DNA from 4 places in the Erwinia sp. PME.40.26/001 genome. Region 1 is predicted to be linked to each of the others. Evidence: predicted binding sites of a transcription regulator. Region 1 holds the regulator's gene; each other region holds the start of a gene.
What was found. The regulator Fur, encoded in region 1, represses iron uptake genes when iron is present. The targets are predictions, from matches to a motif close to ATAATAATGAGAACNACTATCAA.
Positions count from the first base shown of each region.

Region 2: a site for Fur is predicted at 2,089-2,111, ahead of fhuE (ferric-rhodotorulic acid/ferric-coprogen receptor FhuE). Genes of this name have one in related genera too.
Region 3: a site for Fur is predicted at 4,246-4,268, ahead of fepB (Fe2+-enterobactin ABC transporter substrate-binding protein). Genes of this name have one in related genera too.
Region 4: a site for Fur is predicted at 3,113-3,135, ahead of fhuE (ferric-rhodotorulic acid/ferric-coprogen receptor FhuE). Genes of this name have one in related genera too.

Region 1 covers NZ_JBVHNP010000004.1:34,626-40,406, reverse strand. Annotated here, with positions in the region: gene chiQ (ChiQ/YbfN family lipoprotein) at 1-25, shown strand, start outside; gene ACZ3HG_RS13040 (family 20 glycosylhydrolase) at 47-2,701, shown strand; gene fur (ferric iron uptake transcriptional regulator) at 2,759-3,202, opposite strand; gene fldA (flavodoxin FldA) at 3,596-4,126, opposite strand; gene ybfE (LexA regulated protein) at 4,268-4,549, opposite strand; gene ybfF (esterase) at 4,729-5,493, opposite strand; gene seqA (replication initiation negative regulator SeqA) at 5,756-5,781, shown strand, end outside.
Region 2 covers NZ_JBVHNP010000003.1:178,236-184,016, reverse strand. Annotated here, with positions in the region: gene fhuE (ferric-rhodotorulic acid/ferric-coprogen receptor FhuE) at 1-1,920, opposite strand, end outside; gene ACZ3HG_RS11350 (c-type cytochrome) at 2,250-3,563, opposite strand; gene ACZ3HG_RS11345 (GMC family oxidoreductase) at 3,565-5,337, opposite strand; gene ACZ3HG_RS11340 (gluconate 2-dehydrogenase subunit 3 family protein) at 5,375-5,781, opposite strand, start outside.
Region 3 covers NZ_JBVHNP010000001.1:1,215,246-1,221,026, forward strand. Annotated here, with positions in the region: gene fepG (iron-enterobactin ABC transporter permease) at 1-591, opposite strand, end outside; gene fepD (Fe(3+)-siderophore ABC transporter permease) at 654-1,679, opposite strand; gene entS (enterobactin transporter EntS) at 1,850-3,121, shown strand; gene fepB (Fe2+-enterobactin ABC transporter substrate-binding protein) at 3,183-4,232, opposite strand; gene ACZ3HG_RS05905 (Gfo/Idh/MocA family protein) at 4,368-5,489, opposite strand.
Region 4 covers NZ_JBVHNP010000001.1:568,398-574,178, reverse strand. Annotated here, with positions in the region: gene glgX (glycogen debranching protein GlgX) at 1-472, shown strand, start outside; gene ACZ3HG_RS02950 (glycine zipper 2TM domain-containing protein) at 503-712, opposite strand; gene ACZ3HG_RS02945 (beta-glucoside-specific PTS transporter subunit IIABC) at 1,093-2,985, shown strand; gene fhuE (ferric-rhodotorulic acid/ferric-coprogen receptor FhuE) at 3,239-5,425, shown strand; gene ACZ3HG_RS02935 (SfnB family sulfur acquisition oxidoreductase) at 5,653-5,781, shown strand, end outside.

The DNA of each region.
Region 1 (5,781 bases):
GGAAATTAAGCACGCGAATCAATAGCCGACAAGGAAGGAGATAACGATGAATCCGAGAAAAATCAGCCTGTTAGCAATGGCTTTGATGGCCGTTTTAGGCAGCAGCGCCGTCCCCGCCAGCCAGAAGCTGGTGAATCAGATCAGTCAGTTTGGTGTGCGTTATCAGGTGACCGATAACCATGCGGCACTCCACGGCGTGGACTGTGCCGCGCTCGGCGCCGACTGGGCGGCCTGCAACCGTGCGACCATTACCTTAACGAATCACGGACCGGCCATCACCCGTAAAGACTGGGCAATCTACATGAGCAATGTCCATAAAACCCTGGCCGTTGAAAGCGACCAGTTTCGTATGGTCCATATTGTCGGAGATCTGACCCGACTGGAGCCGACTGAAAAGTTTGCGGGGATTGCCGCCGGGGCTTCTGTCACTATCCCTGTCGTCAACGAGTACTGGCAGCTGTTTATGACCGATGTCATGCCGCGCTGGTATGTGACCTCCGGGGATGCCAAACCAAAAATTATTGAGGCGACAGATACCGAAGACCTTTCCCGCTTTGTTGCCCCCTTTGGCGATAGGTGGAAGCGCACGCCTGACGACAGGAATATCCTGATGCAGGCCGACAGCCGTTACGAGAAAAACAGCGATATCAAACGCCTGGCCACCGACGAGTTGCGTGGTCAAATCGTTCCCACTCCGCTGACCGTTAAAGTGACAGATGCAGACGCGGATCTCAGCCGCGGCGTCAGCCTCGACCTGGCCTCGCTGCCAGCAGACCGGGCAGAGGCAATAAAACAGCGCTTCTCTTCACTCGGTGTGACTCTGAATGCGGCGGGCTACCCGATAGCGACCCGTATTGATCCTGCTGCAGTGAAAGATATCCCTGCCATCCCGGGTGCCTATCGGCTGACCATCGCCAAAGAGGGTGCCGCGGTGACAGGCTATGATGATCAGGGCGTTTTCTATGGTCTGCAGTCAATCCTGTCACTGCTGCCGGCGGACGGCAGCAACCGCATCGCCACGTTGCAGGCTGATGATGCACCACGTTTTGCCTACCGTGGCGTCTTCCTTGATGTGGGACGCAATTTTCACAGTAAAACAGCGATCCTGAAGATGCTGGAGCAGATGTCAGCCTGGAAAATGAATGTCTTCCACTTTCATCTGACAGACGACGAAGGCTGGCGGATAGAAATCCCGGGGCTGCCGGAACTGACGGCGGTAGGCAGCCAGCGCTGTCACGATCTTCAGGAGCAGCACTGCCTGCTACCGCAGCTGGGTTCCGGACCGTTCAATGACAACAACGGCAGTGGCTACTTCAGCCGCCAGGACTATATTGATATCGTCAAATTCGCGCAGGCGCGCGGCATTCAGGTGCTGCCGGAGGTGGATATGCCTGCGCATGCGCGGGCCGCCGTGATTGCCATGGAAGCGCGCTATCAGCACCTGATGAAAGCAGGGCAACAGGAACGGGCATCAGAGTACCGGCTGGTCGATCCTGGCGATAATTCCAATACCACTTCCGTTCAGCTTTATGATCGCACCAGCTATTTGAACCCCTGCCTGGATTCCTCTTTACGCTTTGCCGATAAGGTCATCGCTGAAATCCAGCAGATGCACCGTGATGCCGGACAACCACTGCGCAGCTGGCATTTTGGCGGCGATGAGGCGAAAAATATTCGTCTTGGCGTCGGCTATACGGATATCAGGCACCCCGAAGCGGGCAAAGGACAGCTTGATTTAAGCCGTGAGGATCAGCCGTGGGCGAAATCGCAGGCCTGCCAGACGATGGTTGCTTCGGGCAAGGTCAGCGATTTGGGACATCTGCCCAGCTACTTTGCACTGAAAGTCAGCGAGTTGGTCAAGGCACACGGTATCAACAGAATGCAGGCCTGGCAGGATGGTTTGAAAGACGCACAGAATGCGCGAGCGTTTGCCACACCGGAAGTGGCGGTGAATTTCTGGGATACGCTTTACTGGGGCGGGTTCGACACCATCAATGACTGGGCAAATAAGGGCTATCAGGTGATTGTTTCTAACCCTGATTACCTCTATATGGATTTTCCCTATGAGGTGAATCCTCTGGAGCGCGGCTACTACTGGGGGACCCGGTTTAATGACGAGCGCAAAATGTTCAGCTTTGCGCCGGACAATTTGCCGCAGAATGCGGAAACCTCCGTTGACCGCGACGGTCAGTTCTTCACTGCCATGTCCAACAAACCCTGGCCGGGGGCGGCGGGCATGTCGGCACAGCTGTGGAGTGAGACGGTACGTACCGATGAGGATATGGAATATATGATCTATCCCCGTCTGTTCTCCGCCGCTGAGCGGGCATGGCACCGCGCGGCCTGGGAACAGGATTATCAGGCGGGTAAAACGTATCAGGGAGGGAAAACGCACTGGGTTGACCAGCAGGCGTTGCGTCAGGACTGGCAGCGATTCGCCAATATTCTCGGCCAGCGTGAGCTGGCAAAACTGGACAGATACGACGTGGGTTACCGATTACCGGTGCCAGGGGCACGTATTGTCGGGGGGAAACTGCTGGCGAATACGGCTTTTCCTGGCGTAACGATCGAGTTCAGCCGTGATGAAGGTCAGCAGTGGCAGCGTTACGACAGCCAGACCCCGCCTGAAGTCAGTGGCGGCATCATGATCCGTGCTGTCAGCGCGGACGGAAAGCGTGTCAGCCGTCAGGACACACTGTAACGCAGGCATAAAAAAACCGATGGCATAGCCATCGGTTTTTGCATTCAGTTGATCAGATTACTTGTCGTGCAGAGTCTCGTCTTCACGGCAGTCACCCAGCGAACAGTGGCCATAAAGATACAGGCTGTGGTTGCTCAGTTTAATGCCGTGACGCGTAGCGATTTCACGCTGACGCTCCTCAATATATTCGTCTCTAAACTCAATGACTTTACCGCAGTCCAGGCAGATCAGGTGATCGTGATGGTGCTGCTGGGTCAGTTCGAAAACGGATTTACCGCCTTCAAAGTTGTGGCGGGTAACGATCCCCGCGTCATCGAACTGGTTCAGTACACGGTAAACCGTGGCCAGACCAATTTCTTCGCCCATATCAATCAGGCGTTTGTACAAGTCTTCCGCACTGACGTGATGGCCCTCTGGTTCCTGAAGCACTTCCAGAATTTTCAGTCGGGGAAGCGTGACTTTCAGGCCGGCCTTCTTTAATGCGGTGTTATTGTCAGTCATGCGGATATTGTCCTGTTACTTTGCGAGTCACTTAGTGGCTGAAAAGCCCTGAACATCGGTCGGCGCTAAAAATGAGTGCGTTTCAGTATAGAACTGATAATCCGAAATGAAAACCAAAAGGGAAGCCTGAAACCGCAAGGGATGTAAGGATAAATGTCGTTACATCCAGGGAAGCGCGCGCCCGAATTATGCTGGGTTAACATCTCGATCTGCCTCATCTCATCGCCCAGGGGCGACTCACGTCCTCAATAATGGGGCTTGCGCTGAGAAAGCGGGTAACCGATGGGGTTATTGTACAGTTTTGCAGGTGAAAGTTACAAACATGTATCTATTACTTCTATAGGAAAAACCACTCACTTGATGTGAGATACCTCCCACATCAAGCTGTTATGGCTATGCTTCGATAATGTCTTGCAGCTGAAGTTCATCAGAAATTTGTTTTACCCACTGCTCAACACGTTCGTTGGTGAGTTCAGGCTGACGGTCTTCATCAATGGCCAGGCCAAGGAAGTGGTTGTCATCTGCCATGCCTTTAGACGCTTCGAAGTGATAGCCTTCGCTCGGCCAGTGGCCAACAATGACAGCACCGTTAGGCTCAATGATGTCACGGATAGTGCCCATCGCATCGCAGAAGTACTCGGAGTAATCTTCCTGATCGCCACAGCCAAACAGAGCAACCAGTTTACCGTTGAAGTCGATCTCTTCCAGCGTTGGGAAGAAGTCATCCCAGTCACACTGGGCTTCACCGTAGTACCAGGTTGGGATGCCCAGCAGCAGAATATCAAAGGCTTCAAGGTCTTCTTTGCTGCTTTTAGCAATATCACGAACTTCTGCAACATCTTTCCCCAGTTGCTTCTGGATCATTTTTGCAATGTTTTCGGTATTGCCTGTATCGCTACCAAAGAAAATGCCGACGAGTGCCATGAGTTTAATAACCTCTTGAATCTTAATGATATGGTGACTGCTGATTTTTTAGCAGATATCGTTAATGATAACAGACCGCCGTAAGCGGATAAATGAGTAATACTGCTGGTTTTGTCGCTGAGTGCTCAGGCCCGGATGGCATCAGAGCTGATGGCGTTGCAGCTGTGCCAGCAGCATCTCTTCAATCAGCTCGCTCCGGCTCATATTACGCTCGAAGGCCAGCTGGTTCAGGACATCCACCGCATCGCTGTTCATTTTCAGCTCAACGCGTTTCAGGCCGCGCACTTTATCACGCTTGAGCTGATTGCGTTTGTTGATACGCAGCTGCTCATCACGCGTCAGCGGGTTAGTCTTGGGTCGTCCCGGACGACGTTCATCTGCGAACAGATCGATCGTTGTGCGGTCCGTGTTCTCTTTTGCCATAGGAATCGTCGTACTGAAAGGCTGGATGACTGATGAATTGGTCCGTTATGCCGTCTGAAGGAGCAGCAACGGCAAAATTTTAGCGCGCCATCATACCCCAGCGAAAGAGGTGACGACAATCATTTATCCCCGTCATTCTTCACCCTACTGGTGCATTGATGGCATTCGTTATCTGGTTCCTACAACGCAAAAAAACGACGGATGGCGCGTAAAACGGCCTCAGGCTTCTCGGCGTGTACCCAATGCCCGGCACCGGTTATCACGTGAGCACGGGCCTGCGGGAACTGGGACAGCAGGGCATCACGATATTCATCGGCCAGATACGGTGAGCGGTCTCCGCGAATAAACAGCACCGGATGCGGCCATGCGGGCAGAGACTGCCAGCTAATAATACGGTCATAACAGGCCAGCAGCACGGGAACATTAAAGCGCCATTCGCCATCATGAAACGATTTGAGCAGGAACTGGATAACGCCCTCTTCGTTAATGGAATGCCGCATCAGCGCCGCTGCCTCGCTGCGTGAAGTGGTAGCCGCGTCTGTCACGGCGTTCAGGGCAGTAAAAATGTCATCATGGTGGCGGGTGGTGTACGCCACCGGAGCAATATCAATCACCACGATGCTCTCTACCCGGTCGGGAGCCAGTGCGGTCAGCGCCATCGCGATCTTCCCGCCCATTGAATGCCCGATCACACTAAAGCGATCGACCTGCAAGCCGTCAAGCGTATCCAGAATGTCCTGTGCCATCAGGGGATAATCCATCTCTGGCGCACGCGAAGACAAGCCGTGATTGCGTACATCGAGTTGAATCAGACGGCGATCGTCTTTTAATCCCCGGGCCAGTACGCCCAGGTTGTCCAGGCTGCCGAACAGGCCGTGGATCAGCACCAGCGGCAGTCCGTCAGTCGCAGATTGTTCAGATTGCAGGCGGAAATTCAAATTCATAGCGAAAGTTCTTACAGTTGGCACGAGGGCTTAGGGTATCATGGATCCCACAATTTCTGCCGCTGGTGCGAATGACGGAGATGATCTTTTTGCGGCATATTCCTACTTTTGCCCTGAAAAGGGCATGGCGCTACACCCCGGCAGGATTTAACTTTATAATCCTGATGTTAGAACTGGCCAGGTTAAACACCGCGACGGTGACGAGATCGTGCGTCCCTGAGGAACCGGGTTCTGATACAAGCACTAACCGTACTGGATAAAGATGAAAACGATCGAAGTCGACGAAGA
Region 2 (5,781 bases), on a different contig from region 1:
GCCAACGGTCAGATCCTGCAGCATCGGCAGACGGTAGCTGGTGAACAGCTTCGCGGTAGTCCGCGGGATTTCAGGCATCACGGCAGTGCCGTTACGCTGTTCGGCAATGTAGCGTGATGCACCGAAGGTCATCTGCCAGTTGTCGGTCAGCGCGCCGTTCACTTCAAATTCTACGCCCCGGCTTACCGCATCAACCGAATCGTACGCATATTCTGTGGTGTTCGGAATATAGACGTAGCTGTTTACCCCCAGGCCGTTTTGCTCGGTACGGAATAACGACAGCGATGCAGTCAGGCGACTGTTCATCCAGTCGCCTTTAATACCCGTTTCGTAGCTTTTTCCCGTCACGGGGGCGAGATATTTCGCGCTGCTGCTGCGTGTGGTTTGTGGCTGGAAGATACGGGTGTAACTCGCGTACAGCGAGTAGGTGTCATTAAGATCGAAAGTCAGACCCGCATAAGGGGCGACTTTATCACTGGTGTTTGAGCCTGATGTACCGTTGGCGCTCCAGTCAGTATAGCGGGCACCCACTAACAACGACAGTGGGTCAGCCAGTGAGAAGCGTGCGGCGGTGTAAACCGATTTCTGGCGGATAGTATCAGCCAGTGAATTTGTCCACGGTGACCAGGTCCCTTCGGTGACGCTGCCGTTCCAGTCGTGATAGTTACCGGTATCTACCCCTGACAGGTCTGAGAAGCTGTTATAGAAGGTATTTTCCTGTTTGCTGTAGCTGCCGCCGACCATCAACTCGTGAGAGCGTCCCAGCAACTCGAAAGGGCCGTTGGCATACAGATCGACGCTGTCCGTAGTACGGCGGCCTTTGTTCCAGCCGCTGTACAACGTATTACCGGTGCCGGTGACTTTATCCGGGTAACCATCAGAGTACATCAGACGTGTATCGAAAGTCGTTCTGGTGTGGCTGCCGCTGACCTGTGCCTGCCAGCCGCTGTCGAATTTTTGCATCAGCGTGGCAAAGATCTTGTTGGATTCTTTGTCACTATAGGCCCAGTCCGCACCGGAGTTGAAACTACGGTCAAAGTGGGTACGTTCGCCGTTACTGTAGAACGTCGGGATGCCGCCCCAGCTTGGGTCTTCGGAGCTGCTGTCCTGGTAATCCCAGCCCAGTGACAGCGTGGTGGAATCGGTTAAATCGGCATCCAGCACCGTAGAAAGAAATTTCTTTCGGGCATGGTAGCGATCAAGCCAGCTGTCATTTTCCTGATAACCCCCGATGGCGCGGCCGCGTAGGGTGCCAGATTCATTTAACGGCACGGTGACGTCCCCGACGTAGCGCTGTTTATCCCAGCTGCCGGTTTCTGCAGACAGCTTACCGGTGACCACTTTGCTGTCGGCATGTTTTCGCACCATATTGACGGAGGCTGACGGGTTACCGGAACCCAGGGCCAGGCTGTTCGCACCGCGAATCACTTCGATACGATCGTAAATGGCGGTGTCCGAACGGGTATCGCCCAGGTCCCAGACATCGGTCACCACGGTGGGCACGCCGTCGAAAAGGTAGTTATTAATCAGGAAGCCGCGGGAATAATAGTTTGATCGGTCGGAATCGATATTAGAGGCCGACACGCCCACCGTGTTGTTCAGAACATCGCCCACGCTCTGCAGTCCCTGGTCCTGCATCCGTTGTTGACTGACAATAGAAACAGACTGCGGAATATCACGCACGGTCAGCGGCATTTTGGTACCTGCGCTGGTGACCGGAACGCTGTAATCCGTGGCGGCCTGGGCTGCTGCCGTATCCGTATTCGCCTCCACGGTCAGCGTATCGGTTTTGGCGCTGTCGGCGGCAACGGCGGGCTGCAATGCAGACATTACCAACAGTGCGGCAAGCGACGGGGTGAGAATACGTGAGGCAGATAATGGCGCTGAGTGAGGCTGCTTACGGGATTTAGAGCGAGACATTGGCACGATCATTCCTGGAATAAGTTGCTGATGTTGAGTCAATACCTGCACCGGGCACGAAAATATCTACCGATTATCCTTAGGCGGTATGAGTACTCTGACTGATCCATGAAGTAGCGGCGAGGTTCACTGATACGGCAATCAGGCAGATTAGCGCCTGTAATGATAAAGCAAATGAGAACTATAATTATTTGATTGTGAGATGTAAATATTTATTCATCGTGAAGGGAACTAAATTGGGGGCGAGAAACCTGTGCGGAAACGTACCATGTTCTCTCTTTATTCAGGGGGCAATCCTTTATCCGATTGTCCCCTGTTGAGACTGCTGTTTACGGATTGGCCGGGAACTGTTCTGGCTGTTTCAGCAGCGCACGTTTCTCTGCCACGTCCTGCTCCGTTACGGCGGGAGCCGCATTGCCCCAGCTGTTGCGAATATAGGTCATGGTGGCGGCCACCTGCTTGTCTGACAGTTTCCAGGCAAACGGCGGCATCGCCCCACTGGTCGGGTTACCGTGTGTCACCGCGCCGCGTCCTCCCTGCAATACGGTGGTGATCAGCGAAGAGGCATCCGGTGCCATCAGTGCCGGATTATCCGCCAGGCTGGCCGCCAGATGAGGAATGCCTTTGCCGTCGCTGTTGTGGCAGGCGGTACAGTTGGCAGAATAGACATTCGCCCCCATGCGCATCTGATCACTGTCAGCGGAGAGCGGCGCGGGTTTCTGGCGATCAGAGCCCGGCTGTGACTTGATGTAAACCGCGATGGCTTTCAGGTCGTCGTCGCTGAGATGCTGGGTGGAGTTGGTGACCGCTTCGGCCATTGGCCCGGATGCCACCGCCACATGGTTGCTACCCAGTTTCAGATACTGCACCACCTGCTCGTCGCTCCAGCCGCCAATACCGGTGTAACGGTTACTGGTGATCTCTGGTGCGTACCATTCGCCAAGATTGCTGCCCTGCAAATACTCGCTGGTATCACCGCCAATAATATTTTTTGGTGTATGGCATGCGGCACAGTGTTCCAGCCCCTGCACCAGATAGGCCCCACGATTCCATTGTGCTGACTGAGTACTGTCGGGCGCAAACGGTGCGTTTTTAAAGAACAACAGATTCCATCCCATCATTGCCAGACGGATGTTATACGGGAACGGCAGGCTGGTTTCCGTCACCTTTTTATTCACCGGTTTTACCGAACGCATGTACATCCACAGGTCGTGCATATCCTCGTCACTGACATTAACATAGGCGTTGTACGGCATGGCTGGATAGAGATTTTGCCCCTCTTTCCCCTTGCCGTGGCGCACGGCACGATAGAAATCACGTTCGGTCCAGTTACCAATGCCGGTATCAGCGTCCGGAGTAATATTACTGGCAAAAATGCCGCCAAACGGCGTACTGATCGCGTAGCCTCCGGCGTAGGCCTGTTTGCTTTCCGGTGCGGTATGGCACGCCACACAGTCACCCGCCAGCGCCACGTAATGACCCCGCTCAACGGCTGCTGCATCATCGGCGGTGAGCGGATGTTTCATCAGAATCTGGTCATCTGCCACATTGTCGGCACGCGTATTGCCGTTTTGATATAGCAGAACACCCGCCAATGCTGCTGCAATGGCGAGAGTACCCACGGCTAATTTGATTTTATTCATATCACACCTTCACCAGCGGGCCGGGGGTTTTCAGGTACTGCTCAATGATGGCTTTCGCTGTCCACAGACTGAGTGCACCAATAGTGCCGGTCGGGTTATATCCGGCGTTATTCGGGAAGGAGGAGGCTCCAAGCACAAACAGGTTGTGCGCGTCCCAGCTCTGCTGATAACGGTTCAGCACGCTGGTTTTCGGGTCAGTTCCCATCACCGCTCCCCCGATGGTGTGATCGCTGGCAAAATTGTATGGCGAGTAGTTGCCTGCGGCGGAGTTGGTACCAAGGACAATTTCAGCCCCCATCGCCTTGCCAATCTCCACGCTTTTTTCTTCGATAAACTTCGCTGAGCGACGGTCGTTCTCGTTGTAGTCGAAGGTCACGCGCAGCAAGGGATTGCCGTTGTCATCGTTATATTCCGGATCCAGATCGAGGTAGTAGTCCTCGTGCGAGAAGCTGGTACCCTGGCCAAAAATAAAGGTGCCGTTCTGGAACGCGTGGGTGTAAGCCTTTTTCCACGCCTTGCCCCAGCGTGGTGTGCCAGGGGGCAGTGCATCGGCATTGCCGATAGGGCGCGCGCCGCGTGCCACTACCAGAATCCCGGCACCACCAATAAAATTGAGATCGCTGTGATCGAAGTTATCGCCGTTGAAATCATCCACCTGCTGCGACAGCGCCCCGGCACCAATGTACTGGTTGAGGTTCTCATCTTTGAAGAACAGGCTGGCCCCGGAGACGGTCTGGAAACTGTAAGCACGGCCGACCACGCCCGTTTTAGTCACTGGATCGTACGGCTGGCCGATTTTCGACAGCAGCAGCAGGCGCACATTCTGCATCTGGAAAGCAGACAGCACCACGATCCCGGCTGGTTGCTCCCACTCTTTCTTATTTTTGTCGAGATAGGTGACGCCTGTGACGGTCTTGCCATCGGCGGCTTTGTTGACCCGCACTACAGCGGAATCGGTCAGCACCGTAAAATTCTCACGCTGCATCAGCGCCGGGATCACACAGGCATTGGGGCTGGATTTGGAGAAGTTGCCACAGCCGTAATAGAGGCAGTAACCGCAGTAGGTGCAAGGGCCCATTCGCACGCCGAGCGGGTTGACATAGGCGCGTGATGTCTGGCCTGCCGGCACCATAAACGGATGCTGGCCGAGGGATTTTGCTGCATCACGGAACAGGTCTGTCAGACGCATACTTTCCAGCGGTGGCAGCGGATATTCGTTGCTGCGGTTGCCTTCGAACGGGTTGCCGCCCTCAACGATCTCCCCATTGAGTTTGCCAGCTTTACCGGACACCCCGGCGATCTTCTCAAAGCGGTCGTAGAACGGCTCCAGCTCGTCATAGGTCACTCCCCAGTCCTGTAAAATCAGTCCCTTGTCGATTTTCTCTTTGCCATAGCGTGCTACGGTCTGACTGTAAGGTTCCAGATCCCACGGCGTGAAGCGCCAGGCCATACCGGCCCAGTGGGTGCCAGATCCCCCTACGTTGTAGCCCAGTTCATTCAGGTTCCAGTCGCGCGATGGCAGGGCTTTCTGAGTGATGTTATTGCGGAACGTGGTGGTTTCAACGGCGGGTGGAAGCAGCATACTGCGGCGCGTATCCCAGCGCAGTTCATCGGTATCAATTGACGGTGGAAAATCGGTGGCGGTTTCGAACCACGGGCCACGTTCAATGGCAACGACATTCAGGCCTGCGCGGGTTAGCTCTTCGGCGATCAGAGAGCCGCACCAGCCCAGACCCACAATGACGACATCAGCGTTTGGACGGACATTTTTCATTTCGGGACTCTATTACTCAATGGCATAAGCAGCCGGATTACAGGGTGTTGTCGATCAGGCTGGTGGGGATAATATTCAGCTTCTGCCCTTTTTTGCTCAGCAGATCGCGGAAGTCGTAACGGGCACCGGGGAAGCCCAGCATCTTCCAGCTGGTCATCTCTTTATTGCCGCCATAGATCGGATCGGCGAGAAAACCTTCGCGGACGTTCTGCAATAGCAGCTCAAAAAACACCTTGGTTTCCACTTCCGCACCCATGTTTAGTCGGTTAGCTTCCATCGCGTGCAGCACCTGATCCTGCTGGTCATCGTTGAGGCTGAGAAATGTTTGGCCATACTGCGCACGGGTGGCGGCATCCAGAGCGGTCAGTCCCTGGCGATAACGCTGTGCGGGCGTCAGCGGCGATTGTGGTCCCTGCTCTGGGGTGCCTTTGACGAAACGTCCCA
Region 3 (5,781 bases), on a different contig from region 1:
GGCCCCCCACAGCGCCGCACTCATGGCACTTTCCAGCGAAGCGCTGATAATCAGCCAGGTATTCAGCGCGGAAAGCACCGCGCCGACGCCAATACCGACGATAATCAGGCGGAAACCCACAATGCCCTGACGCCAGGCCAGCAGATAGACCAGCGCCGCCGCACCGATGCCGCCGACCAGTGCCCCTGCCGCAATCTGATAATAGCCGCCGCCAAACGCGATAATCATCACCAGTGCGCCGGTAAAAGCGCCGGTATTAAAACCGACCACGTCCGGACTGCCCAGCGGGTTACGAATGGCTGACTGGAAGATTGCGCCGCTGACGCCGAGGCCGGCCCCCAGCACCAGTGCTAACATCGCGCGTGGCGCACGCCACTGCCGGATGACGGTGATAATACCGCGCGGTCCCTCTCCCTGCAGCGCCTGCCACACCTGCCCGGGGCGAATACTGAGCGTGCCGTAGCACAGGGCAAACAGCGCCAGCGCAACGGCCAGCAGCAGCAGCGTCAGGTTAACCCACATCACCCGGGATGACAGGCGCAGATTCAGCCAGCCGTCCGCGCGCCCTATTATTAACGTTCTGCTGTGCATGCAGATCTCCCTTAAAGCCCGGCTTCAACTCAACCGGGCTGCAAAATGGCAGGTAACAAAGCCTAATGCCTGCGCTGACGGACCAGCCAAATCAGAACAGGGGCCCCAATCAACGCGGTGACAATCGACACCCGTAATTCGCCCTGCGCCATAAACCGCCCGGCAATATCGGCGGTGAGCAGCAGCACCGGGGCCATTAAAAATGAATAGATCAGTATCCAGCGCTGGTCGGCCCCCACCCACCAGCGCGCCACATGAGGCACCATCAGGCCGACAAAACCAATCGGCCCCACCAGCGCGGTAGACGATCCGCAGAGCAGCATCACCGCCAGCAGCGCCAGCAGGCGGATCAGCACCACCCTTGTGCCCAGCGCGGCGGCAATGTCCTCGCCCATGCTCAGGCTGTTCAGCGAACGCGATACTGCCAGCGCCAGCACCGCTCCCGCCACAATCGCCGGAGCAACAATAAGCAGATTGTCCATTGTGCGGATATCCAGCGTTCCCGCCTGCCAGAAGCGCAGCTGATCAAAGGTTTGCGGATTCAGCAGCGACAGTGAGGAGGTCAGTCCGCCCAGTACCGCACTCAGCGCTACCCCTGCCAGCGTCAGGCGGACCGGATTCACCCGTCCCCCGCTGAGGGTACCAATCGCCCAGACGGCAATACTGGCAATCAGCGCGCCGCCCCAGGCAAACCCCAGCCAGCCGGCCATGCCGCTGACGCCAAACAGGGTGATGCCCACGGCCATGGCAAAGCTGGCTCCGGCATTAACACCCAGTATGCCGGGGTCGGCCAGCGGATTGCGCGTCAGCGCCTGGATCACCGCCCCGGCACCGCCCAGCGCCAGGCCGACCAGGATCCCGGCCAGTGTGCGCGGCAGACGGGCATTGAGAATGATGATGCTGTCAGCACTGGTCAACTGACCGGACAGGCTCTGCCACACCACGGCCGGCGCAATGGATTTGGCCCCCAGCATCAGGCTTGCCAGGCTGACGGCCGCCAGCAGGCACAGGCAGATAATGACACCGCCGGCGCGTGAAATACCTGCCGACAGTGGAGTGGTACGAGGGGAAGCGTGCTGCAATGACATCCCTGACAGATCCTCCATACATGCAAATGAATATGAGTATTATTATCATTAACGTTACTAACCGAATATGTTACCATGCGCACCGCCAGAAAAACATCGGCATCCTTACGCGCCGCACCGGACAGCGTTCCGGCCGCCAGGCACCGGCCCATCAACACACATGGACACTCATGGCTAAGCCCTCCATCCTGCTTGATTTCAGTCTGCTGAAAAATAACGCCCCTTTCCGCGCCATCTTTTGCGCCCGCATGCTGTCCGTCTTCTCGCTGGGCATGCTGGCCGTCGGCGTGCCGATCCAGATCCAGGCCATGACCGGCTCCACCCTGCAGGTGGGGGTCGCGGTGATGCTGGATGGGGTCGGTATGTTTATTGGCTTAATGCTCGGCGGCATCCTTGCGGACCGCCTTGACCGCCGTAAGCTGATCCTGTTTGCCCGCGGTACCTGCGGTATTGGCTTTGCCGCCCTGAGCCTCAATGCGTTTCTTCCCGCACCGTCGCTGTGGGCACTGTATGTGCTGGCGGCGTGGGATGGCTTCTTTGGGGCGCTGGGGATGACGGCACTGATGGCGGTGATCCCGCTGCTGGTCGGCCGGGAAAATCTCGGTGCGGCAGGGGCGCTGAGTATGGTGACCGTGCGCCTCGGGGCGATCCTCTCCCCGGCGATTGGCGGGGTGATCATTGTCGCCGGTGGCGTCGGCTGGGCGTTTGCTGTTGCTGCCATCGGCACGCTGGCCACGCTGATCCCCCTGGTACGCCTGCCGACGATGAAACCGGACGCCCAGGAGCCGGAACACCCGCTGCGCGCGCTGGCCAGCGGCATTCAGTTTGTCTGCCGGCAGAAAGTGGTAGGTTCCGTGGTGCTGTTGGGCATGCTGGTCAGCATTGTTGGCGCGGTGCGCATCCTCTTTCCGGCGCTGGCCATCAGCTATCACGCGGATGCCTCCGCCATTGGCCTGATGTACTCCGCCGTCCCGCTGGGGGCGATGATAGGTGCCTTTACCAGCGGCTGGGTACCGCGTCACGGACGGCCGGGGATTCTGGTGCTGGTCAGCGCCACCTGCGCGTTCCTGGCGATTGCTTCGCTGGGGCTTTACAGCCACTTTATTCCTGCCCTGCTCGCCCTGGTGGTATACGGCTACTGCAATGCCATTGCTTCGCTGCTGCAATATATGCTGATTCAGCACCATACGCCTGACCACCTGCTGGGGCGCGTCAACAGTCTGGGTACTGCTCAGGATGTGACGGGAGATTCCGTAGGGGCGCTGGGCCTGGGCGTATTAGGTAAGCTGTTTACGCCGGTGGTGAGCGTACTGTCGTTCGGTGCGGCAGCGGCCGGTGTCGCGGTGGTGCTGGCCGGTCTGGTAGGGACATTGCGGCGGGCAACGCTGACGACAGCGCCCCCTGCCCCGTCGGAGGCGTCAGAGCCGGTAACCCATTCGTAACCGGCATCATCTGACAGGGGCCGGCCGGACAAACAGGCGGGCCTTCTGTCAAACGGTCCGCTTAGCGGGCTTTAAAGTGCCGTTCGATACTGTCCAGCATATTGCTGGCACTGAAGTAATCGAGGCGGAAGGTATCCGGCCCCATTGCATACACCTGGTTGTTTTTTACCGCGGTAAGATGCTCCAGGAACGGATTCGCCCGTACCCTGCCTACAGTGGCATCATCTGCGGCAAACAGCAGCAGACTTTTCCCGGTCAGTCCTGCCGCCATATTTTCGCCTGACAGCTGAATAATATCGTTACGCTTGCCCATGCTGGTGCCACCGTGTACGTCTGCGGGTGGCATCGCCAGCGTAAAGCCCAGCGCCGACAGCAGCTTGCCCTGCGCAGACGCCTCCGTCCACAGGTTCAGTCCACGGCCGTCTTCGTAGTAAACCAGCGCCGAGACCGGCTGCGGCGGTAACGCAATCGCCTGTTTGACCGCCTGTACCCGCTGTTCGAAACGGTCAATCACCGCACTGGCGTCCTTCTCATGCCCGGTGATCTCCCCCAGCTGTACCGCCAGCTGCTGCCAGCTTTTATCGCCGTAGTCGATCACCAGTGTCGGGGCGATAGCGGAGAGCTGATCGTACAGCTTCAGCGCCGAGTCCCCCCCGGTAGCGGAAATCACGATCAGGTCCGGTGCAGCCGCGGCAATCGCCTCGGCGTTGGGTTCCGTGATATACAGCGGCTTCAGCCCGATCTGAGCGGCCTCGGCGCTCCACTGCTTAAAAAAACCGCGATCGTCAGACACCGTGCTGTTACGGCTGGTGCCGCCGGACCCGACCAGCGGCGCATGGATGGCCAGTAGGGTGCCGGTGATGGTCACGCTGGTAGAGACGATACGCTCAGGGGCCTGCTTCAGGGTCAGAGGCCCTTTGGGGGTTTGCAGGGTGCGCGGCCAGCCCTGCTGTGCCTCCGCTGAGGCTGGAGCAGGCACCACAGCCGCCTGCGAAGCGTCCGGCCGATCGGCGATATGCTGTGTTGAACAGCTGCGGACAGACACCACAAAGATCAGGGCGGCGGCAACCAGTACTGCGCACAATACCGGGAAGGAGAAGGGTTTTTTCATCTTGGCCATTACGTTGCAAATGAGTCTTATTATCATACATTTAATGGCGAACAAATTAAACGGCTTATCGCGGGGCGGTGCGGACGGGCAGGAAGAGAAATGAAAAAGGCCGGGTCCCCCCGGCCTGACAGCGCGTCAGACTTTCATCCAGCGCCGCTCCGCGGCTGAAACCGCTATCGCTTCCAGCACTTTCGATACCTGCAGGCCTTCTGCAAAATCAGGCCACATGCGATCCCCGGCGGCAATACCGTTAATCAGATCGCGGACTTCTACGGTTTTCTGGTCGTTAAAGCCGATGCCGTGCCCGGCAGAGATGCAGAATGCCGCATAGTCAGGGTGTGCCGGGCCGGTGAGGATGGTTTTGAAGCCCTGGCGGCCTGCCGGATCGTCATGGATATACAGCGCCAGTTCCGCCATGCGCTCCTGCGTGTAACGGAGGCTGCCTTTGGTACCCGTCACTACGTAGGTCAGGCCCATTTTGCTGCCGCAGGCAATGCGCGAGGTTTCAATCACCCCGTGCGCACCGTTAGCAAAGCGCAGCAGTGCGCTGGCCTGATCTTCGTTTTCCACATCACGCATCAGCGAGCGATTTTTCGGGTCCGGGCGCTGTTTGATCACCGTCATCATATCGCCGCTGACTTCATCAATATTGCCCACCAGATAGTGCGCCATATTGACGATATGCGCCGCCAGGTCGCCCAGCGCCCCCAGACCCGCCAGTGCTTTCTGGCAGTGCCAGTCCAGCGGCGTCAGCGGGTCAGCCAGGTAGTCCTCGTTGTGGGTGCCGTAAAAATGCACCACTTCGCCAATTTCCCCCCGGGCGATGATCTCTTTCGCCAGCTGGCTGGTCGGGTTTTTCATATAGTTGAAGCCGACCAGCGTTTTCACCCCGGCTTTTTCCGCCGCCCGCACCATTTCTTCAGCATCGGCCGCGTCCAGCGCCAGCGGTTTTTCTGAATAAACATGTTTACCGTGCCGGATTGCCTCCAGCGCCATCTCTTTGTGCAGGAAGTTAGGCGCGCAGATATCGACCACATCAATATTCTCATCCGCCACCAGCTCCCGCCAGTCACCGGTCGACCGGTTAAACCCCAGCGTTGCCGCCTGCGCGCTCGCCAGCTGCGGATTGACCTCTGCCAGCATCTCACGCACCAGCTCCCCTTTCAGGTTAAAGACCGTCGGGGCCTGAGCATAAGCGATTGCGTGGCAGCGTCCGATATAACCGGTACCGATCAGCCCGATTCTGACTTTTTTCATGGTGGGTCCTTAGGGTGGGAGAAAAATGAAACAAACATTCAACATCCATGGAATGTATATACCGAAACTTAGCGTATCAACGTCAAAATGAAATAAACGTGATCACCCTGACGAAAATAAGTGCAACACGGCTGCAAGCCCCGTCACACCCTGCAAGGCATGCCGCAAAAGCATCATTATTGTGGGGAAACTCACACCGCTGCCAGGAAGGTGCTGCTTTATTCAGCAGTTGAACCAAAAGCGTGAAATCAGGCTTTGACATCCCCTGCCCCGCTGGATATGATGCGCCCCG
Region 4 (5,781 bases), on a different contig from region 1:
CAGCCAGGCCGGGAATAACAACGGCTACTGCCAGGATAACGAAATCTCGTGGATCCACTGGGACGCGGTGCCGGAAAGTGGTGAAGCGCTGCGCGAGTTTACCCGACAGGTGATTGCGCTGCGCGCCGCACAACCGCTGCTGCGCCGTGAAAGCTGGCGTGATGATATGGAAATCAAGTGGTTCAACGCAGGCGGTGGTTTTCAGCAGCCTGAGCAGTGGGACGAAGGGTCAACGCTCGGGGTCTATATTGGCCGGGCGGATCTGGCCGACCAGGAAGGGATATGGCATGACGTGCTGATGCTGTTTAACCCGTATGAGGGCAATGTGCCCTTCCTGATCCCACAGTTTGGTGAAGGGGGCTGGGTGCTGGAACTCAGCACCTCAGACCGGGCCAGGCCCGGTAAGGTGATCACCAAAGAGAAGAACGTGGAACTGGAAGGTCGCAGCATTGCCCTGTACCGCAGGCCATAACGCGTCAGTTGTATTGATGCACAGGTCAGCTTAGCGGCTGACCTGATGCCCGATCACCCCGCCGATAGCCGCGCCCCCCAGGGTGCCCCAGGTACTGCCCCCGGTCAGAACAGCCCCACCTACTGCACCCACACCCGCACCAATGGCCGTATTTCTGCCACGGTGAGACATGCCACAGGCCGTGACCGAAAGCGTAATCAGTAATACCATGGCTATTGTACCGCTGCGTTTTAAAAGCATTAAAAACCTCGCCACCATCATGTTGATGGAATGCAAAAAAAGTGAGTCTTATTGGTTTTTTACCCTTCTCCGGGTAACAACGGGCGTCCTTCGCAGCAGAATATAATCGTTACTCTGGAAATCCGGCAGGTAAATATTCTTATAAAAAAGCGCTATTTTTCAGACCGCCTCCCCCCACTTTATGCACTGCGGCAGCGCTAAGGTTCGCCCCCCTCTGCCAGATGCTGCAAAATCACCCCTGCTTCCGCCGGTAATCTTCGCTGTGAAACAGCTCACGCTCTGATATGAAACCGGTTGCAGAAATGGATCGCACTGATAGCATGAAATCGGTTTCACCCTCTGTTACATCACTCTCTACCCATAAAAAAAGGTCGAAATAAATGGCAGTTATCAGGGATTACAATAAGTTAGCAACTGATATACTTCACGAGGTTGGTGGCGAAAATAATATCAGTACCTTTTCACGTTGCGCCACCCGCCTGCGGCTGGTGTTAAATGAAACGCCGGAGGGCGCGAAGGCAAAAGTGCAGGGGCTGGCGGGCGTGATTGCGGTCGTGGAGAGCGGCGGCCAGTTTCAGGTGGTCATCGGTACGCACGTGGCCGATGTTTTTAATGCCCTCTCTTCGCTGATAGGTGAGCAGCACGGTGGCGGCCAGGCAAAACAGAAAACACGCTGGCTGGATGCCGTGATTGGCACCATGTCGGCGGTCTTTGCCCCGATTGTCTATATTCTGGCGGCGGCGGGGATCCTGCAGGGAATATTAATCGTCGTCGGCCTGATTGATGCGGATATTAAAACCACCGGCACCTTTGCCATCTTCAACTTTATGTCATGGACGCCCTTTGCTTTCCTGCCGGTGTTTATCGCCATTACCGCCGCCCGACACTTTAAATGTAACCCGTTTATTGCCGTGCTCTGCTGCTGCGCCCTGATCAACCCGGAGTGGACCGCGATGGCAGGCCGCATCGCCGGGGGGGAAACCATCAGCTTCCTGTTTATCCCGCTGGCAAAAACGGTCTATACCTCCTCGGTGCTGCCACCGCTGTTCCTTGTCTGGGCGCTGTCATGGCTTGAAAAGCGCGTTGAACGGCGGCTGCCCGAGGTAGTCAGCGCGCTGTTTACGCCGCTGATTTGCTTCGTGGTGATCGTCCCGCTCACGCTTATCGTCATTGGCCCCATCACCACCTGGGCCGCGATGGGCGTGGCCAGCGGTTATAACGCGCTGTTCGCCTTTGCTCCGGCCGTGGCTGCCGCCGTGATTGGTGGGGTATGGCAGATCATTGTCATTTTTGGCGTTCACTGGGGGATCACCCCGGTGATCATGGCCAACTTCGATACCCAGGGTTATGACTCCTTCCAGGCCTATCAGACCATCGCGGTGATCGGACAAATGGCTGCGGTGTTCGGGGTTTTCCTGAAAACGCGCAACAAAGCGCTCAAGGCGACCTCCCTGTCGGCAGGCGTGACCGCGATATTCGGCATTACCGAACCGGCGATATACGGGGTGACGCTGCGCTTTAAAAAACCCTTTATCTGTGGCTGTATTGGCGGGGCAATCGGCGCGGTCGTCGCCAGCCTGTTTGGCTCACTCTACTATGCCTACGCCGCCCTGCCGGGCCTGTTCACCTTGGTCAATGCCATCAGCCCGGACGCGCCGATGTCGTTTATCGGCGAACTGGCAGGCAGTGCGACGGCGATTATCCTGACTATTGTCATGGTACAGTTTGTGGGCTTTGACGATCCGCTGGCTGAAGAGACGCTAACCGAAACGACGACGTCCCCGTCCCCGGCTCCGGCCGCCGCCGTGCCAGCCCAGACCCGCAGCCTGGATCTGATGAGCCCGCTGCCGGGTACGGTGATATCACTGGAAAGCGTTGCCGACGAAACGTTCGCAGGAAAAATGCTGGGCGACGGCATCGCTATTCGCCCCAGTGAAGGCCAGGTGGTGGCACCGTGCGATGCCGTGGTCGCCACGCTGATCGACTCTCACCATGCAATTGGCTTACTCTGCGATAACGGCGCTGAGCTGCTGATCCACGTCGGGCTGAATACCGTTGCGCTGGAGGGCAGGTACTTCCACCCGCTGGTGAAAGAAGGTGACAGAGTGACGGCCGGGATGCCGCTGCTGGCATTTGATAAGGCTGAAATCGAAGCGGCGGGTTACGACCTCACCACCCCGGTGCTGGTGGTGAACAGCGATGAATTCCGGCTAAAAAAACACCAGTCGCAGGGCGCAATAGAACCGCTGATGCCGCTGATGAGCCTTTCCTGATGATCTCTCGGCAGAGCATACCCGCTCTGCCGTCTCCTGCTTAATGCTTTACGCCTCGCGTACGCCTTCTGCTCATCCCCATTTATTTTCTCTCACCCGCAGATTTACCATGAACGCGTAAAAGAAAATGATTATGATAATGATTACCATTGAACTTTAGCTAAGCCGCCCTGTCCCTCCGCGCTTCTCGCCGCCGGAGGACATGATAAAAAACGGCGATGCTGCATACCCACCTTATTGAAGGGATCTTTCTATGCCGCTCTGCTTCAGGCTTTCGTCCCCCCGTGAAAGTCGTGCCCCGCTGCGCGCTCCGGGTCGCCAGACAGCCCTGTCCGTTTCACTTCTGGCGCTGACGATCCACGCCCTGCTTACCCCGGCCCAGGCCCGCGAGGCCACGATGTCAGAAGATCTGGTGGTCGACGCTTCCGTGGACGACACGGCCACGGGCAATCAGCAGGACTATGCGGTGCAGACCACCCGTGCCGGCACCAAATTGCTGATGACCCCGCGCGATGTCCCGCAGTCATTAAGCGTCGTCACTGAGCAGCGGATGCTGGACCAGAATCTGCAAACCGTGGGCGAGGTGCTGGATAACACCACCGGGATCGCCACCCAACTGGTCGACAGCGAACGTTCCAGCTATTTCTCACGCGGTTTCCAGATCACCAACTACACCTTTGATGATATCCCGACGTCGGCGGCAGATAACTGGAACTACGGCGATGCCGGGGAAGACACCGCCATCTATGACCGCATCGAAGTCGTGCGCGGCGCCACCGGGCTGATGAGCGGTGCGGGCAGCCCGTCGGCGTCGGTCAATATGGTACGCAAACATGCCGACAGCAAGACGGTGACCGGCAATCTGAGCGCCAGCTATGGCCGCTGGAATACCCAGCGGTACGTGGCCGACCTCTCTGCCCCGCTGAACGAAGAAGGCACCGTACGTGGCCGCGTTATCGCCGGTTACCAGGATCAGGACGGCTGGCTGGATCGCTACCATAAAAGCAAAAAGTTCCTCTACGGCGTGCTGGATGCCGATGTGACCGACAACACCACGGTGTCGCTCGGCTACGACTATCAGGAGAGCAACACCGGCAACCCGACCTGGGGCGGATTGCCGACCTGGTACAGCAACGGTTCGCGCACCCATTACAGCCGCAATCTCAATCCGTCGGCCGACTGGGCGCGTTACAGCCTCGATTCGCGTAAGGTTTTTGCCAACGTCAAACATGACTTTGATAACGGCTGGACCTTCCGCGTCAATGCCACGCACGCTGAGCAGACTTTTGCTGACAAGCTGCTGTATGTGATGGAGTTCCCCGATGCGGTGACCGGTAGCGGAGTCAGCGGCTATGGCAGTCTGGATCGCGGTAAGCGCACGCAGGAATCCATTGATACCTATGCCAGCGGTCCGTTTGAACTGCTGGGGCGTCATCATGAGTTGATGGCCGGCGTCAGCTACAGCCGCCAGCATAACCAGACCTACAGTGTGGACGGTGCGCTGGATTATGCACAGATGGGCAGTTTTGATAACAACTGGAACGGCAACGTTCAGGAGCCGGAATGGGGTAACTGGTATCTGAATGCCGATGACGTGATCCGCCAGAAATCGGCCTACACCGCCGCCCGCTTCTCGCTGGCCGACCCGCTGTCGCTGATCCTCGGCGCGCGTTATACCCAGTGGAGCACCGACGGCAGCAGCGGAACAATGGCCAAAAACAATATCACTCCCTACGGCGGGCTGGTGTACGACATCGATGACACCTGGTCGGCTTACGCCAGCTACACCTCGATCTTCCAGCCACAGACCTACCGTGGCACTGATGGAGCCTATCTGTCGCCAGTGACCGGGAAAAACTATGAAACCGGACTGAAGTCTGACTGGTTTGATGGGCGTCTGACCGCCACCTTTGCGGTATTCCGTATTGAGCAGGAGAACGTGGGTCAGGAACTCAGCGGCACCTTTGTGAATGGTTCCAGCGAGCAGGCGTATGTTGCGGCTAAAGGCGCGGTCAGTAAAGGCGCGGAGTTTGAGCTGAACGGTGCCGTCACCGACAACCTGCAAATGACCTTCGGGGCAACGCGCTATGTGGCGCGAGATACCTCCGGCCGCTTTAACAGTAATATGCCGCAGACCTCATTTAAACTCTTCTCCCGCTACCGTTTACCGATGTTGCAGGACCTGACCCTCGGCGGCGGGCTTAACTGGCAGAACCGCACCTTCCAGGACGCCACCGGCCCGGATGGAGAAGTCCAGCGCGTTTACCAGGGAAGCTATCCACTGGCCAACCTGTTTGCCCGCTATGAGGTCACGAAACAGCTGGCAGTGCAGGCGAACGTCGATAACCTGTTTGACCGCTCTTATTACTCATGGGGCAGCGATTATGTGGTTTACGGCGAACCGCGTAGCTACTCGGTCAACCTGTCGTACGCCTTCTGATAAAAAAATCCCCGGCACGATGCCGGGGCTGATCATGCAGACAGCGCGATGACTGCATATGAGTTGATCATTGTAATCCCTTTTCTCGTTTACCAGGCCGCGCCTTATCAGCGCGGTAACAATCGATGCGCTGAATCCTTATAACCGACATGAACACAGTGTGACAGGATGGTGTTATCCGCGCCAATGCGCCCTGTCACCGTCATTAAGGAGTGCCTGTGTCTGCTATCGAATCCCTGGCTGAAGCCACTGAATTTTATGTTAACTCCCCGGAACACTTTGCTCCGCTGCCGCGACCGTCACAGCCTGCGCATATCATAACCAGCGATGCTGAAGCGATTACTGTCGCGGAACGG